Regions from separate parts of the Streptomyces sp. NPDC059499 genome, predicted to be linked through region 1. Evidence: riboswitches for the same ligand, from Rfam matches in the RefSeq annotation. Region 1 holds a riboswitch; the other holds the start of a gene.
The links. Region 1 has a riboswitch for cobalamin ahead of ACFW9O_RS21445 (cobalamin biosynthesis protein). Riboswitches for the same ligand answer to the same signal wherever they lie in the genome.
Positions count from the first base shown of each region.

Region 1 (7,664 bases):
CGCCACCGTCCCCGCTCCCCGCGGTGCCCCCGGCGGCACGAACGGCAGTCCCGCCGGTGCCCCCTGCTCGATCAGCCGCCACAACGCATCCGTGTCCGCGTGCTCCTCGATCAGATCCCCCAGCCGGTCCAGCTGTTCCTCCCGGAGCTCCGAGAAGCTCGTGTCCGGAGCCGCCACGAACCGCCGCCCGGCAGCCCGCGCCACCTCCGCCAGGAACCGCCGCCTGAACGCGTCGCTCTCCAGCGACCCGTGCCAGTGCGTGCCCCACACGGCGCCCACCCGGCATCCGTCCAGGAACGGCTCACCGCCGCGCACATCGGCGACCCCGTGATGGATCTCGTACCCCTCCACGGGCTCCCCGAGCGCCGATCCGACAGGCCGGCCCAGCACCTTCTCCCGGCCGAACCGGATCCGCACCGGCAGCAGCCCGAGCCCCTCGACCAGCCCCGCCCGCGATTCCACCTCGTCCTCGATGGACTCACCGAGCACCTGGAAACCGCCGCAGATCCCCAGCACCGGCAGCCCCTCGGCGGCCCGCCGCAGCAGCGCGTCGGCCAGCCCCCGCTCGCGCAGCCACGCCAGCGCCTTCACCGTGCCGCGCGTACCGGGCACGATCACCAGGTCCGCGTCGGCGAGCTCCTCGGCCCGGTCCACGAACCGCACCACCACACCCGGCTCGGCCGCCAGCGCGTCCACATCGGTGAAGTTCGACATCAGCGGCACGGCGCACACCGCGACCCTCAGGACGTCCGGTCCGTGCGGAGGCGCGACGACCGACTCCCGCACGGCGCCGCGCATCGACACCCGCAGTCCGTCCTCCTCGTCGATACCGAGGCCGTGGGCGAACGGCAGCACCCCGTACGTACGGCGCCCGGTGAGCTCGTACAGCATGTCCAGGCCGGGCTCCAGCAGCGACACATCGCCGCGGAACTTGTTGACGAGGTACCCGGCGACCAGCGACTGGTCCTCGGCGCTCAGCAGCGCCGTCGTCCCGAAGAACGAAGCGAACACCCCGCCCCGGTCGATGTCCCCGACGACCAGCACCGGGAAGCGAGCCGCCCGCGCGATGCCCATGTTCACGATGTCCGTGCGCCGCAGATTGATCTCGGCGGGACTGCCCGCCCCCTCGCAGATCACGGCGTCATACGTGCCCCGTAGTTGCTCCAGACAGTCCACGACCGTCCCCAGCAGCGATTCCTGACGGCCGCCGTGGTAGCCCCGTGCGCTCATCTCGCCGACCGGCTTCCCCATCAGGACCACCTGACTGGAGCGGTCACCACCGGGCTTGAGCAGCACCGGATTCATCAGCACGCTCGGCTCCACCCGGGCGGCCTGCGCCTGCATCGCCTGGGCGCGGCCGATCTCCGCGCCCTCGTGGGTGACGAACGAGTTCAGCGACATGTTCTGCGCCTTGAACGGTGCGACCTTCACCCCCCGGCGCACCAGCCACCGGCAGATTCCCGCCGTGACGACGCTCTTGCCCGCGTCCGAGGTCGTTCCCGCGACCAACAGCCCGCCGCCCTGTCCGCCGCTCATGCCCGGCCTCTCCTTCCCGAAGCCAGCCGCGCGGCCGCACACACGCCGAGGGCCAGCACACTCACCCGGCGCGACAGCCGCACCGCGCGTTCGATATCCGTGACCCGCACGTCCCGGCCGTTCTCCCCGTTGAGCACGGGCCGGTGCTCGACCCGCCCGCCGTACGCGAGGGTCCCGCCGAGGCGCACACCGAGCGCACCCGCGAACGACGCCTCCACCGGGCCCGCGTTGGGGCTCGGATGCTTGCCCGCGTCGGCCCGCCAGGCGCGTACGGCCTCGCGCGGACGGCCACCGGCGGCCACCGCGAGCACGGCGGTGAGGCGGGCACCCGGCCAGCCGGCGAGGTCGTCGAGGCGGGCCGAGGCCCAGCCGTAGCGCCGGTGGCGCGGCGACCTGTGGCCGACCATGGCGTCGAGGGTGTTGACGGCCCGGAACCCGACGAGGCCCGGGACACCGCCGAGGGCGCCCCACACCAGAGCGCCGACGACGGCGTCGGAGGTGTTCTCGGCGACGGACTCCACCACCGCGCGGGCGATCTGCTGTCCGTCGAGGGACTGGGGGTCACGGCCGCAGAGGTGCGGCAGCCGCTCCCGGGCCACCTCGATGTCACCGGCGGCGAGCGCACCGCCGATGGCGCGGGCCTCCCGGCCCAGCGACGTACCGCCGATGACGGACCAGGTGGCGGCGGCGGTCAGGGCCACGGCAGCGGCGGGACGGTTCCGTACGGCACGGGCGGCCAGCGCGGCGGCGCCCACGGCGCCCCCGGCGCAGACGAGCGCGTGCAGGGCGCCCCAGCCGCGGTGATCGCGCCACAGCCGGCTCTCGACGCCTGCCGCGGCCTGCCCGAAGGCGGCGACGGGGTGGCCCCGCCGGGGGTCACCCAGCAGCAGGTCGCCGATCAGACCGGCGGTGGCGCCGTACGCGAAGATGCGGTCGGCTCGCACGGTTCAGCCGGCCGTCGTGCCTCGAAGGACGTTCGGAGCGGGTGGCACAGGGACCGACGCACGGCAGCCAGGCATGGCAGATGTCCTTAACTCAGGGTCCGCGCCCTGGTTCGACGTGACCGGCGACGAGAGTCTCCTGGCTTCCGGATCCGCAGTTCCCCCGGCCTTCCAGTCCGTGCCGGACCGTGACTTCCGTGTGGGGGCCTGCTCCCCGGTGACAGTGGCGGGACCGCGCCGGATTCGCACCGGCTTCCTCTCCTGTCGCCGTAAATGGCACCGGCAGTCCACCACGCCCCGTGAACGCCCGTCAACCTGCCGTTGACCTGCGGGAGTGCAGTGTGCGCAGACGCACATCGGGCCGGACACACACGTGGTGTGTCCGGCCCGATGCGAGGAGACGGCGGCGTGGTGCCGGGTGGTCAGACGACGATCAGATAGATCCCGTAGGCGACCGCCGCCGCGCACAGCCCGAAGCAGGCGTACGCGCCGGTGCGCGCCAGCGTGAGAGATCCGCCGGACTGAACCGCCGCGGCCTGCTTGGAGAGGCCGATGATGCCGAGAGTGAAGAGGCCGACCAGTGCGACGGTGACCACGAGGCTGACGCCGAAGACGGAGGCGAGAGCTGCCCAGTCGATGTTCATGCGGATCTGTCCTTACACCGTGGCCGGTCGGGCCGGGTCGGCCGGGGATCCGGCCGTCGGGGCCGGGGCCGGGATGGTGGTCTTGAGGTCCGGGACGCCGGAGCCGACGGGCGGAGGGCTGACGGCCGCGATGGCGGTGGTGACGACGCCCGCGGGCTCGGCGTCCGTCTCGTTGACGTTGGTGTGGTCGACCGGCTTGCGGCGCGACAGCAGCCAGATGGCACCGGAGCCCGCGACGAGGAGCACGGCGACCACGCCGACACCCCAGGGGCCCTGTTTGGTGAGGAACTCCGCGCCCGCGCCGACCAGACCGGCGGCCGGCAGGGTCAGGCCCCAGGCGATGAACATGCGGGTGGCCGTGGACCAGCGGACCACGCCTCCCTTGCGTCCGAGACCGGCGCCCATCACGGCACCGGAGCAGGACTGGGTGGTGGAGAGGGAGAAGCCGAGGTGCGAGGAGGCCAGGATGACCGTGGCCGCACTGGTCTGGGCGGCGAAGCCCTGCGGCGGCTTGAGCTCGGTGAGGCCGCTGCCCATGGTGCGGATGATGCGCCAGCCGCCGAGGTAGGTGCCCATCGCGATGGCGATACCGGCGGAGGCGATGACCCAGACCGGCGGGTTGGAACCGGGGGCGAGCACGCCTCCGGTGACCAGGGCCAGGGTGATGATGCCCATCGTCTTCTGGGCGTCGTTGGTGCCGTGGGCGAGCGAGACGAGACCGGCCGAGGCGATCTGTCCGGCCCGGTAGCCCTTGGCGGTCGACTTCAGCTGCGCCTCGTCGGTGATCTTCCGGTTGAGGCGGTACGTCAGCTTCGTGGCCAGCAGTGCGGCCAGACCGGCGACGAGCGGGGCCGCAATCGCGGGCAGGAGGACCTTCGTGACGACGGTGCCTCCGTTGATCGAGGACCATCCGGCCGACATCACCGCGGCGCCGATGAGACCGCCGAAGAGTGCGTGGGAGGAGCTGGAGGGCAGGCCGACCAGCCAGGTCAGTAGATTCCACAGGATGGCGCCGACGAGCGCCGCGAAGATGACCTCGGTTCTGAGGCCGTTCTCGTTGATGATCCCGCCGGAGATCGTCTTGGCGACCTCCACCGACAGGAACGCGCCGACGAGGTTGAGAACGGCGGACATGGCCACCGCTGTCTTGGGCTTGAGAGCGCCGGTCGAGATGGTGGTGGCCATCGCGTTGGCGGTGTCGTGGAAACCGTTCGTGAAATCGAACACGAGAGCTGTCACGATCACGATCGCGAGCAGCAGCGTGATGTGTTCCATTTACCCAGGCAATCGTTCGACGTCAGTGGCTGTAGGAACGTAAGCAACCTGGGTGAACGGAAGATGAACTGGGCAGGGCGTTGCGGTGACCCCAAGCGCGAACAGCCATTCCGCTTGTGTGCGCCCGAGGCGGTCGCAGCGGGCCGCGGCGGTGGGGGAACCGGCCTGCGCCGGGTTTCGGCGCCCACCTGGTCTGCCGCATTTGCCCCATTGGAGAGACATCGCTCACGTGCTCAGCGACGGCTTCGCCCGACAGACCCGACGGACCCGGCGTGATCCGAATGCCTGACCCTAGGATCGCCGCATGAGCGATCAGCACCAGGACGCGATCGAGCGGGCATGGGACGGCGTCGTCGCGACGGCCCGCAGGACTGCCGCGGACGGACTGGTCGTCGGCACCTCGGGCAACGTGTCGGCGCGGGTCGGCGGAGTCGTCCTGGTCACCCCCAGTGGAGTGCCCTACGACCGGCTGGGCCCCGGGGACGCGGTCGGCGTCGACCTCGAAGGGCGCCGGGTCCTCGGCGACATGGCCCCGACCAGCGAGCTCCCCCTCCACCTGGCCGTCTACAACAACAACAGCGGCGCCGCCGCCGTCGTGCACACCCACGCGGTCCACGCCACGGCCGTCTCCACCCTCGTCGACGAGGTCCCGTTGGTGCACTACGCCGCCGCCATGCTCGGCGGCCCCGTCCGCACCGCCGCCTACGCCCGGTACGGGACGCCGGAGCTTGCCGGGAACATGCTCACCGCCCTGCGCGACCGCACCGGCTGCCTGCTGCAGAACCACGGAACGGTCACCTACGGGGACACCCTCGACGAGGCCTACGACCGCACCGCCCAGCTCGAATGGATGTGCAGGCTCTGGCTCACCGCGAGCTCCGTGCCCGGCCACCACCCGTCCCTGCTCTCCCGCGCCCAGTTGCGTGACGTCCAGGACGCCCTGAAGGGGTACGGCCAGCCCGGCTGAGCCCGGGCCCGGCACCGGACGGCCCCGTCCCGCTGGCCGACCGCGGCGCGGCCCAGGACACTGGAGCCGTGCGCCCGGCAACAGCGACGGCAGCAGCCGTCTCCACGATCCTCGGCGTCGGAGCGGCAGCGGTCGCGGCCGGCCGGTACGCCAGCGACGCCGCCCTCGGGGCCCCGTCACCACGCCCCTTCCCCGGGGACCGCAGACTCACCGTGCACGACACGGCGCCCGGGCAGGTCACCCTGACCCGCTCCTTCGCCGCGCTGCGCCCCGGCACGTACGGGCTGGTGGGCCGCGACGTCCGGGCGATCGTCGGCCCGGTCGTCGAGCAGGCGTTGCACGACTCCGCCGACACCGTCGTACGCAGGCTGGAACGCGTCACCAGCGGCAGCCTGGAACCGGGTGCCAAGGTCCGCCTCACCCCCGAGCTCCACAGCGGCGACCCGCTCGGCGCACTCGGCCTCGCGTACAAGGAGGTGGAGATCCCCGGCGAGCTGGGCGCCCTGCCCGCGTGGTTCCTCCCCGGCGCCCGCGACACCTGGGTGATCACCGTGCACGGTCTCGGGACCACCCGCGAACACCCCCTGAACGTGACGGGATTCCTGCAGGAGCAGCAGTTCCCGGTGCTCGACCTCGCCTACCGGGGTGACACCGGCGCACCCCGCTCCCCGGACGGGCTCGGCCACCTCGGCGAGTCCGAGTGGCGCGACCTGGACGCGGCCATCCGGTACGCCGTGCGCTACGGGGCCGAACGCGTCGTCGTCCACGGCTGGTCCACCGGCGCCACGATGGCCCTGCACACCGCCGTCAACTCCGCACTCCGCGACCGCATCAGCGGTCTCGTCCTGGACTCCCCGGTGCTGGACTGGAAGGTCACACTCCGCGCCCTGGCCGTCGCCCACGGCATCCCCGCCGCACTCCTGCCCCTCGCCGTCCGGGCCGCCCAGGGCCAGACCGGACTGCGCGGCGCCCCGCTCCTGGAGACCTCCGTACCGACCGCCCTGCACGCCCCCACGCTGATCTTCCACGGCCCCGACGACACCCTGGCGCCCTGGCAGCCGTCCCGGCGACTGGCCGCACTGCGTCCCGACCTGGTCACCCTGCACTCCGTGGCGCAGGCTCCGCATGCGGCGATGTGGAATGCCGGTCCGGCACGTTACGAAGAGGCCCTCAGACGCTTCCTCACGCCCCTGATGTGAGCTGATGGGATGGAACGGCCCGGTTGGTGACCGGGCCCGAATCCTTCCCGTACCCATGGGATCCGGCTTCCGTTTGGGCTTTCGGGCCGTCAGAGGCAAGACTGCTCCCGTGACGTCCCGTACCCCGCGCGACTCCAGGCTGCGACTTGTCCGCCCGCGACCCCTTGCCACCGCCCGCAAGGCCGTGACCACCCGGCGCACCAGGCCGGCCCCCCGCCCACCCGAGGGCACACCGCCCCCTGCGGAACTGGCACGCCAGGCCAGGGCCGTGCTCGCCCACGCCGTCCGGATCGCCCACTGGGCCGCCGACGCGGCGGGCCCGGGGGCCGCTCCGCTCGCCACCCAGGCCCTGGAACGGGCCGCGGCGGCGCTGGAACTGTCCCCCGCCCAGATACAGACCGGCTGGGACCGGGCCAGGCTGGCCGGACTGATCGAACTCCACGGCGACACCGCCCGCCCCGGCTGGAGGCTGCGCGCCTGGGACCGGGACGACTCTGCCGTGCTCCGCGGCTGGGTGGCGCTCTTCGACGCCTGGTCGCTCGTCCACGCCGCACCCGAAGGAATCGAGGCGACCGCCGTCGCCGAAGCCGTCGAGGCGGTGCCCCAGGTGCTCTCGCTCCTGCAGCTCTCCGCCGGCCCCGTCACCGTGCCCGCCCTCCTCGACCTCCTCGGCCAGCGCGTCGCGGAACTCCACGAGGAGCGGTGCGAGGTGCCGTACGGGCCGCCGCAGCAGCCCACCCCCGGCAGCACCGCGACCGGGCAGCCCGAGGACCTGAACGCGCTCCTGCTCGACTGGGCCCTCGAAGGCCTCGCCGCCGTCGGCGCGCTGACGCTCGGCGCCGGACAGGCCACACTCACCCCCCTCGGCAACTGGGCGGTCTGGGTCAAGCTCGAACAGATCTGCGTCGCCGCCCAGAGCCCGGCCGGGAACATCGAGCAGTCCGCCGCCGACATGCTGCTCGGCTGCGCCCGGCTCACCCCCGGGCCCGCCCGCGTCGAATACCGGGCCTGGCTCGCCGCCCGGACCGTCGGCAGCGCGGTGACCGAACTGCTCGCCGTCGCCCGCGGCGAGGACGCACTGCTGCGCGGCCTCGCCTTCGAG
Region 1 is NZ_JBHYTT010000009.1:51,563-59,226, reverse strand. Features, by position in the region: gene ACFW9O_RS21450 (cobyric acid synthase) at 1-1,536, opposite strand, end outside; gene ACFW9O_RS21445 (cobalamin biosynthesis protein) at 1,533-2,480, opposite strand; cobalamin riboswitch at 2,610-2,737, opposite strand; gene ACFW9O_RS21440 (hypothetical protein) at 2,900-3,121, opposite strand; gene ACFW9O_RS21435 (anion permease) at 3,134-4,396, opposite strand; gene ACFW9O_RS21430 (class II aldolase/adducin family protein) at 4,701-5,363, shown strand; gene ACFW9O_RS21425 (alpha/beta hydrolase) at 5,432-6,562, shown strand; gene ACFW9O_RS21420 (hypothetical protein) at 6,747-7,664, shown strand, end outside.

Region 2 (7,664 bases), on a different contig from region 1:
ATGATGACGGAAGCCCGACGCACCTCTCCGCGGACGGCACGCGAAGTTTTCCCTTCTGGTCGACCTCGCCCCGGGCTCAGAGGGCGGCGAAGACCTGGGGGCGTGGGCTCCGCGTCGATTCCATGCCCTTGGACACCTGGTGTGATCTTGTACTGCCCGATGCCGCACGGGACGGACTCGTGATCGGCATCAACTGGAGTGGGCCGCGTCTGGTCGGCTGGAGCTTCACGCCCAGGGAAGTCCTTAACCGGCTTGCGTCAGATAGCTAGCCCACGGCATCGGTCGCCAGAGCGCGCAGTCGCCGCCAGCAGCTGAGTGCGCATCCGAGGGTGAGGATGGCTTCGTGGATGTCGTCGCGGGGATTCCCCTCCGGGCCTCCAGGCTGCCCGTGCCGCGGATATCCGCTGTGTGGCCGTTACCGGAGCGGCCACCCACTCGAAGCCTTGACTACGAGGGTGCAACCTCCGACGCACCACTCCGCAAGGCTTCGAGCCGACCGGCGCCGCGTTTCTGCGACGGCAAGCCTGACCGGTCCGCTCGTTCTTCTACCTCGCAGTCGGGTCAGGTGCGAGCACTGTCCCTGGCCAGGGTCGGTGACGACGGCGGGCGGCCCTGCCGACGGGACCGGAATGTGCCGGGGCGCTCGCTGGTAAACTGTGGGCACGCTTCGAAACCGTTGGGGCCCGTACCGAGGGGTACGGGCCCCAACGCGTTCCCGGCGCCAGACCGAGGAAGGCTCCCCCCATGAACGCGAAGACTCCGGCCCCGAAGGGCGAACCCACAACGCCGCAGACGGCTGCCCCTGGCCTGCCGCCGGTCGAGTCCTTCGACGCACTCGGGCTGCCGTCGGAGCTGACGGCGACGATGACCGGCCTCGGCGTGACGGAACCCTTCCCGATCCAGGCGGCGACCCTGCCCAACGCGCTGGCCGGCCGTGATGTCCTCGGCCGTGCGCGGACCGGCTCCGGCAAGACGCTTGCCTTCGGGCTTGCGCTGCTGGCGCGGACGGCGGGTATGCGAGCGGAGCCGAAGCGGCCGCTCGCACTGGTTCTGGTGCCGACCCGGGAGCTCGCGCAACAGGTGGTCGACGCGCTGGCACCCTACGCGCAGGCGCTGAACGTGCGGCTGGCGACGGTGGTCGGAGGGCTGGCGATCAACCGGCAGGCGGCGCTGCTGCGCGCCGGCGCCGAAGTGGTCGTCGCGACGCCCGGGCGGCTCGCCGACCTCGTGTCGCGTCGGTTCTGTGATCTGCAGCAGGTGCGGATCACGGTGCTGGACGAGGCGGACCAGATGTGCGACCTGGGGTTCCTGCCGCAGGTCTCGGAAATCCTGGACCAGGTCCGCCCCGACGGTCAGCGGCTGCTGTTCTCGGCAACACTCGACCGCAATGTCGACCAGTTGGTGCAGACCTACCTGCACGAGCCGGTACTTGCCTCGCTCGACCGTGTGGCCGGCTCGGTCACCACGATGGAACACCACGTGCTGAACATCCACCCCGCCGACAAGCACGCGACCGCGACCGAAATCGCCGCGCGGGACGGCCGGGTCCTGATGTTCCTGGACACCAAGGCCGGCGTGGACCAGTTCACCCGGCACCTGCGGGCCAGCGGCATTCGGGCTGCCGCCCTGCACAGCGGAAAGTCGCAGCCACAGCGGACGCACACACTCGCGCAGTTCAAGGACGGCGAGATCACCGTGTTGGTGGCCACCAACGTCGCGGCGCGAGGCATTCACATCGAGGCCCTCGACCTCGTCGTCAACGTGGACCCGCCGGCCGACGCGAAGGACTACCTGCACCGTGGCGGGCGTACGGCTCGCGCCGGGGAGTCCGGGAAGGTGGTCACGCTGGTCACCCCGAACCAGCGACGAGACGTCAACCGGATCATGACCGACGCCCGGATCCGGCCGACTGTCACCCAGGTACGCTCCGGCGAGGAGAAGCTGACCACCATCACCGGGGCCAAGCGCCCGCCCATCGAAGGGAAGGGCAGCGGCAACGCCCCCTTCCGTGGCATGGGCACTCGTCCCGGCCGCCCCAAGGAGTCCCGCAAAACGGCCGACGCCCGCAAGACGGCGGAAGCACGCGCGGCGGCACGGGTACGCAAGGGCCGCTGACCCAGGCGGACTTGCCGGGGCGGGGGCCCGCAGACCAGCGGCAGACGGCACGGGCCCTGCTCGTGGAGGTACTGCCGAGTCCTGGAAACGCGGGTTCGAGCACTCGACGGGCCGACACATCCGCTTGAAGCAGTGCACGCGCCGAGGGATGCTGCCTCAGCAGTTACGAGGCCCGTCGCTGAGGACAAGATCCGGAGCATTCCGGACCGGCGGCTCCAACGCTCGGCAGCCGATGCCCAAATTCGGCTTCCCCTGCTCGGTCTGGTCGACCACGGGCGCAATCGCCTCGTACATCCGCCGGGCAAGCTCCTCGATGGACCTGTTCGCGAGCGCGCCGCCACTGATGTCCCGCTCCAAGGTCTTGAGGTGGTCCACGAGCTGAGCGCCGGTGAGGGTGATGTCGACCAGGCCCCCCTCCTTGGCGGGGCCTCTGAGGCTTCGGGCTCGGCGTCCTCGTGCGAGTTGATGACGGTGGTCTGCCGCACGCCCCCGCTTCACGTTCCACGCACGCCGGAGCTCGGTGGCTCATGCCACGTCCCGGGATACGAACAGCAACGCTCAGAGAGCGTCGACCCTCTAGGGTGGTCGGTGCAGCTGGTTCGCCCTGCCCGCCAGGCAGACGCGTCGTAAGAGGGAACCCGGTGGAAATCCGGGACTGCCCCGCAGCGGTGAGTGGGAACGACCGCCGTCATACGCACTGGATCCGGTCGGATCCGGGAAGCGACGGCCAGTAGGAATCTGCCTCGGCAGGGTGCCCACAAGTCCGAAGACCTGCCCGTTGCCCGCACGCGCCCCCCGTGTGCGGATATCCCGGTGACCTCGTGGGCGGGTCGGCGTACATATCGGATGAGACATCGCGCCCTGGGCGTGCACATGTTCCGTCCGGTTCGTCACCCCTTCGCGTCCGTGTCCCGTCTCCGGGATCTCAAGGAGTCATCTCGCGAAGGAGATTTCCGTGACAGCGAAGCCCGCAGCCGCAGCATCACGAGCCACCGTGTACGGCTACCCCCGCCAGGGCCCGAACCGGGAACTGAAGAAGGCCGTCGAAGGCTATTGGAAGAGCCGGATCACCGCCGACGCTCTCCGGAAGACGGCAGCAGATCTGCGCCGGACCAATTGGCAGCATTTGGCAGATGCCGGTATCCACGAAGTGCCCACCGGCGACTTCTCGTACTACGACCAGGTCCTGGACACCAGCGTCATGGTTGGTGCTGTCCCGCAGCGGCATCGTGAGGCGGTCGGTGCCGACGCGCTCGACGGATACTTCGCGATGGCACGCGGCACCCAGGATGTGGCGCCGCTGGAGATGACCAAGTGGTTCGACACCAACTACCACTACCTCGTGCCCGAACTCGGCCCTGACACCACCTTCACCGCTGACTCGGCCAAGCAGGTCACCGAGCTGAAGGAAGCCCTCGCTCTCGGACACACCGCCCGGCCCGTGCTCGTCGGCCCTGTCACCTATCTTCTGCTCGCCAAGCCCGCCCCCGGAGTGGCGGCCGACTTCGAACCGCTCACCCTGCTGGACCGGCTCCTTCCGGTCTATGCGGAGGTTCTCGCCGATCTGCGCGCTGCCGGCGCGGAGTGGGTACAGCTCGACGAGCCCGCCCTCGTCCAGGACCGCACCCCTGCCGAGCTCAACGCCGCCGCCCGCGCCTACCGCGACCTCGGTGGCCTGACCGATCGCCCCAAGCTGCTCGTCGCGTCCTATTTCGACCGGCTCGGAGATGCTCTGCCCGTCCTGGCGAAGGCACCGGTCGACGGGCTGGCCCTCGACTTCACCGGCGCCGCAGCAGCGAACCTCGAAGACCTCGCGGCCGCCGGCGGGCTCACCGGCAAGAGGCTCGTCGCCGGCGTCGTCAACGGACGCAACATCTGGATCAACGACTACGAGAAGTCGCTGACCACGCTTGCCACGCTTCTGGGCCTCGCCGACCGGGTCGACGTCGCTGCCTCCTGCTCGCTGCTGCATGTCCCACTCGACACAGCGCCCGAGAAGGACATCGATCCTGAGATCCTCCGCTGGCTCGCATTCGCCAGGCAGAAGACCAGGGAGATCGTCACTCTCGCCAAGGGACTCGCCGAGGGCACCGAGGCCATCACCGCAGAGATCGCCGCCAACCAGGCCGACCTCGCCTCACGCGCCGACTCCGCCATCACCCGAGACCACGCCGTACGGGCCAGGGCCGCCTCGATCACCGACGCCGACGGCCGACGCTCCCAGCCCTACGCCGAGCGAGCGGCCACCCAGCGGGCCCACCTGAAGCTGCCGCTGTTGCCGACGACGACCATCGGATCGTTCCCGCAGACCGATGAACTGCGCACGGCCCGCGCCGACCTGCGCGCCGGCCGGATCGACACACCCGGATACGAAGAGCGGATCAAGGCCGAGATCGGTGAGGTCATCGCCTTCCAGGAGAAGACCGGCATCGACGTCCTGGTGCACGGTGAGCCCGAGCGCAACGACATGGTCCAGTACTTCGCGGAGCAGCTGACCGGATACCTGGCCACCCAGCACGGCTGGGTCCAGTCCTACGGCACCCGCTACGTCCGGCCCCCGGTCCTGGCCGGTGACATCTCCCGCCCCGAACCGATGACGGTGCCCTGGACGACGTACGCCCAGTCCCTCACCGACCGCCCGGTCAAGGGCATGCTCACCGGGCCGGTCACCATGCTCGCCTGGTCCTTCGTCCGCGACGACCAGTCCCTCGGCGACACCGCCCGCCAGGTCGCCCTTGCCCTGCGCGACGAGGTCAACGACCTGGAGACCAGCGGAACATCGGTCATCCAGGTCGACGAACCCGCTCTGCGCGAGACTCTGCCCCTTCGCGTGGCGGACCACGCCGCGTATCTGGACTGGGCGACCGAGTCGTTCCGGCTCACCACCGGCGGCGTACGACCGGACACCCAGATCCACACCCACATGTGTTACGCCGAGTTCGGTGACATCGTGCAGGCCATCGACGATCTCGACGCCGACGTGATCAGCCTGGAGGCCGCCCGCTCGCACATGCAGGTCGCCCGCGAGCTGGCCGCACACGGGTACCCGCGCGAGGCAGGTCCTGGCGTGTACGACATCCACTCCCCGCGCGTGCCCGACGCGGACGAGGCTGCCGCTCTCCTTCTCAAGGGACTGGAGGCCATTCCCGCCGAGCGGCTGTGGGTCAACCCCGACTGCGGTCTGAAGACCCGTGGCTGGCCCGAGACCAAGGCGTCTCTGGAGAACCTGGTCGCCGCCGCCCGCACGGTCCGGGGCGAACTCCCCGCGTCCTGACCGGAAGAATCCGTGGCCGGGGCGTCCGCGGGCGCCCCGGCCACGCAACCGGCCCATGATCCTGGGTCGCCAGACGAGACACGCCCCAGCTGCGGCCGGTACTTCAAGTTCCGGCGTCTGCAGGCGGACAAAGCGTACGACGTCCCGCACCTGCAGAAATGGCTCCGAGGCAGACACGTCGGCGTCCGCATCGCCCGCAAGGGGTCGAGTCCAGCGAACGGTTGGGACGCCGACGATGGGGCATCGAGCGAGGGCGGCCTTCGTCTGATCATGTGCTCCGATCAAGGTGCACGTGACCACGACGAAGGCCGTGAGGGTGAGGCCGCTGCCAGATGCTGTCCGGAGGAAAGCGTTACACAAGCTCAGTCCCGGCGTGCGTGGGTGGTCGGCCCGCCCGGTGCCCGGTCAGGGCGGGCCGGGAGCGAAGGACAGCATGCGGGCTTCGCGTCGGTCGTCGTCGCCGCTCACGCTCGCCGACGTGAGGACGACTCGTCCGCCTGCATAAGCCAGCCGCCCGCCGGACATCTCGTACTCCTGCGTCGCGGTCGATGCGGGGTGTCGCAGCACCACCTTCTCCGTACCCGCGGCGCCCGGGCCCATCAGGAAGGTCCGGCCGGGGCGGCTCGGCGTGGCCGACTCGTAGACGAGCACTGCCTTGCCCTTCTCCGCGCGCAGGGGGTGCAACGTGCGCAGCTCGTTGTTCTTGACCCCCCAGAGGAACTTCCCGGTGGCCAGGTCGTACAAGCGGATCCTGTCATTGCCGCCCAGAACGATGAGGCCGTTGCCGACCGCGGTGCCGCGACAGGGCTGGATGTCGCCGCCGCTGCCGTATCCGGCGCATCGCTGGATACTCTTGCCCCGCGGGTCGATGGTGGTGCCGGGCTTTCCTCCCGGGCCCAGGGCCACGACCCGCCAGTCGTCGATGCGGTCCACGGCGTTTTCCGTGGTGAAGACGACCGGATCGACGGAGATCATGCTTCCGAACTTCCATCCGGTCTTGGTTCGGTGGCGCCACAGGACCTTGCCGGTGAGCGGGTCGATCTCGCGGAGCTGGCTGTGGTTCTTGCTCTGGTCGATGTCGATCATGCAGTCGGAGCTCACTAGGAGCCGGGAGCCGCCCGCCACGTCGGCGGGGAAGCACTTCCCCGGGTCCTCCCAGGGGATGTCGAACAGCTCGGTCCCGTCATCGACCCGGTAGGCGGTCGCCTTCATACTCCGGGCGATCGCGAAGGTGCCGGCGCTGATGGCGCTGTGCACGATGAACGTGTTGTCCCCGTCACCGGTTTCGGGGAGTTCCTTGTGCCATCCCGGCTTCCCGGTCTTCAGATCGATCATCTGCAGTTGGTTGCACCGATTGTTCCTCCCGGTGTCGGCCCTCTTGTTGTGGACGAGCACGACCTTGCCGTCGGGCGTCGGGTTGGCCGGTGTCTCGCAGACGGGAGCGGGCAACCGCATGCTCCAGACCTCGACGCCGTCCGAGAGACGGTAGGCCGCGACCTTCCTGTACATGGCCTGGACGACGGTGTCGCCGACGATCCACAGGTCGTAGACCTTCTGGTGCCCGCTGGGCAGGTCGGTCTTGTCGTCGACGATCCACGTCGCCGCGTCCCCCGGCTTCCGTGCGGCGTTGATCTCCTCCGTGGTCGGGATGTGCTTCGCCTGCGGGGTGCTGACCGCGGGGGAGGTGGGCGGGGCCGTCGGAGCGGAGGGGCTTGACGAATCCTTCGCCACGGGGGTTGTGGGCCCGTCCTCGCCCCGGTCGACGAGGGCGTACACCCCTCCTCCCGCAGCCACGAGCAGCATCGCGACGACGGCGGCGATGACCGGCGCTCCGCCGAAGCGCCGCCGGCGCGGTGGCGGTCCGGACGGCGGCCCGAAACCTTCCGAGGCATACGGGTTGCCGGGAACGGGCTGCTGCGGCGAGCCCGGTGTGTACCAGGGCTGCGGCGGGTTGGGCATGGGTCTTCCCCCTGAGACGTGCCACTCGGTCAGGAAACTGCTTCTCGGGCTCAGGCTCGGGAGACGCCGGGCGGAGGTGTGCTCCGTCGTCTCACAAGGCCGCCCGCGAAGATCACTGGTAGGGACGCGCCACGCGCCGATGCGGTTCTCCCGCAACGGCAAGGGATCGCACGGTCGCTGAGAAGCCGTCAACCACCCTCGATGAGCTCGAGCTTGCTCTCCATCTGCCAGGACCTGCCAGGTCTGCGGATGGCTTTGAGGGTCTCGGGGCGTCTGACGGTCTTGCCGACGTCGTAACGCGGTGTCCGGCGTTTGT
Region 2 is NZ_JBHYTT010000022.1:90,187-97,850, forward strand. Features, by position in the region: gene ACFW9O_RS33995 (DUF2750 domain-containing protein) at 1-269, shown strand, start outside; gene ACFW9O_RS34000 (DEAD/DEAH box helicase) at 745-2,115, shown strand; gene ACFW9O_RS34005 (hypothetical protein) at 2,272-2,490, opposite strand; cobalamin riboswitch at 2,730-2,891, shown strand; gene metE (5-methyltetrahydropteroyltriglutamate--homocysteine S-methyltransferase) at 3,071-5,389, shown strand; partial or broken gene ACFW9O_RS34015 (IS5/IS1182 family transposase) at 5,439-5,640, shown strand; gene ACFW9O_RS34020 (PQQ-binding-like beta-propeller repeat protein) at 5,795-7,348, opposite strand.
Region 2: another riboswitch for cobalamin. It lies ahead of metE (5-methyltetrahydropteroyltriglutamate--homocysteine S-methyltransferase); the one in region 1 lies ahead of ACFW9O_RS21445 (cobalamin biosynthesis protein).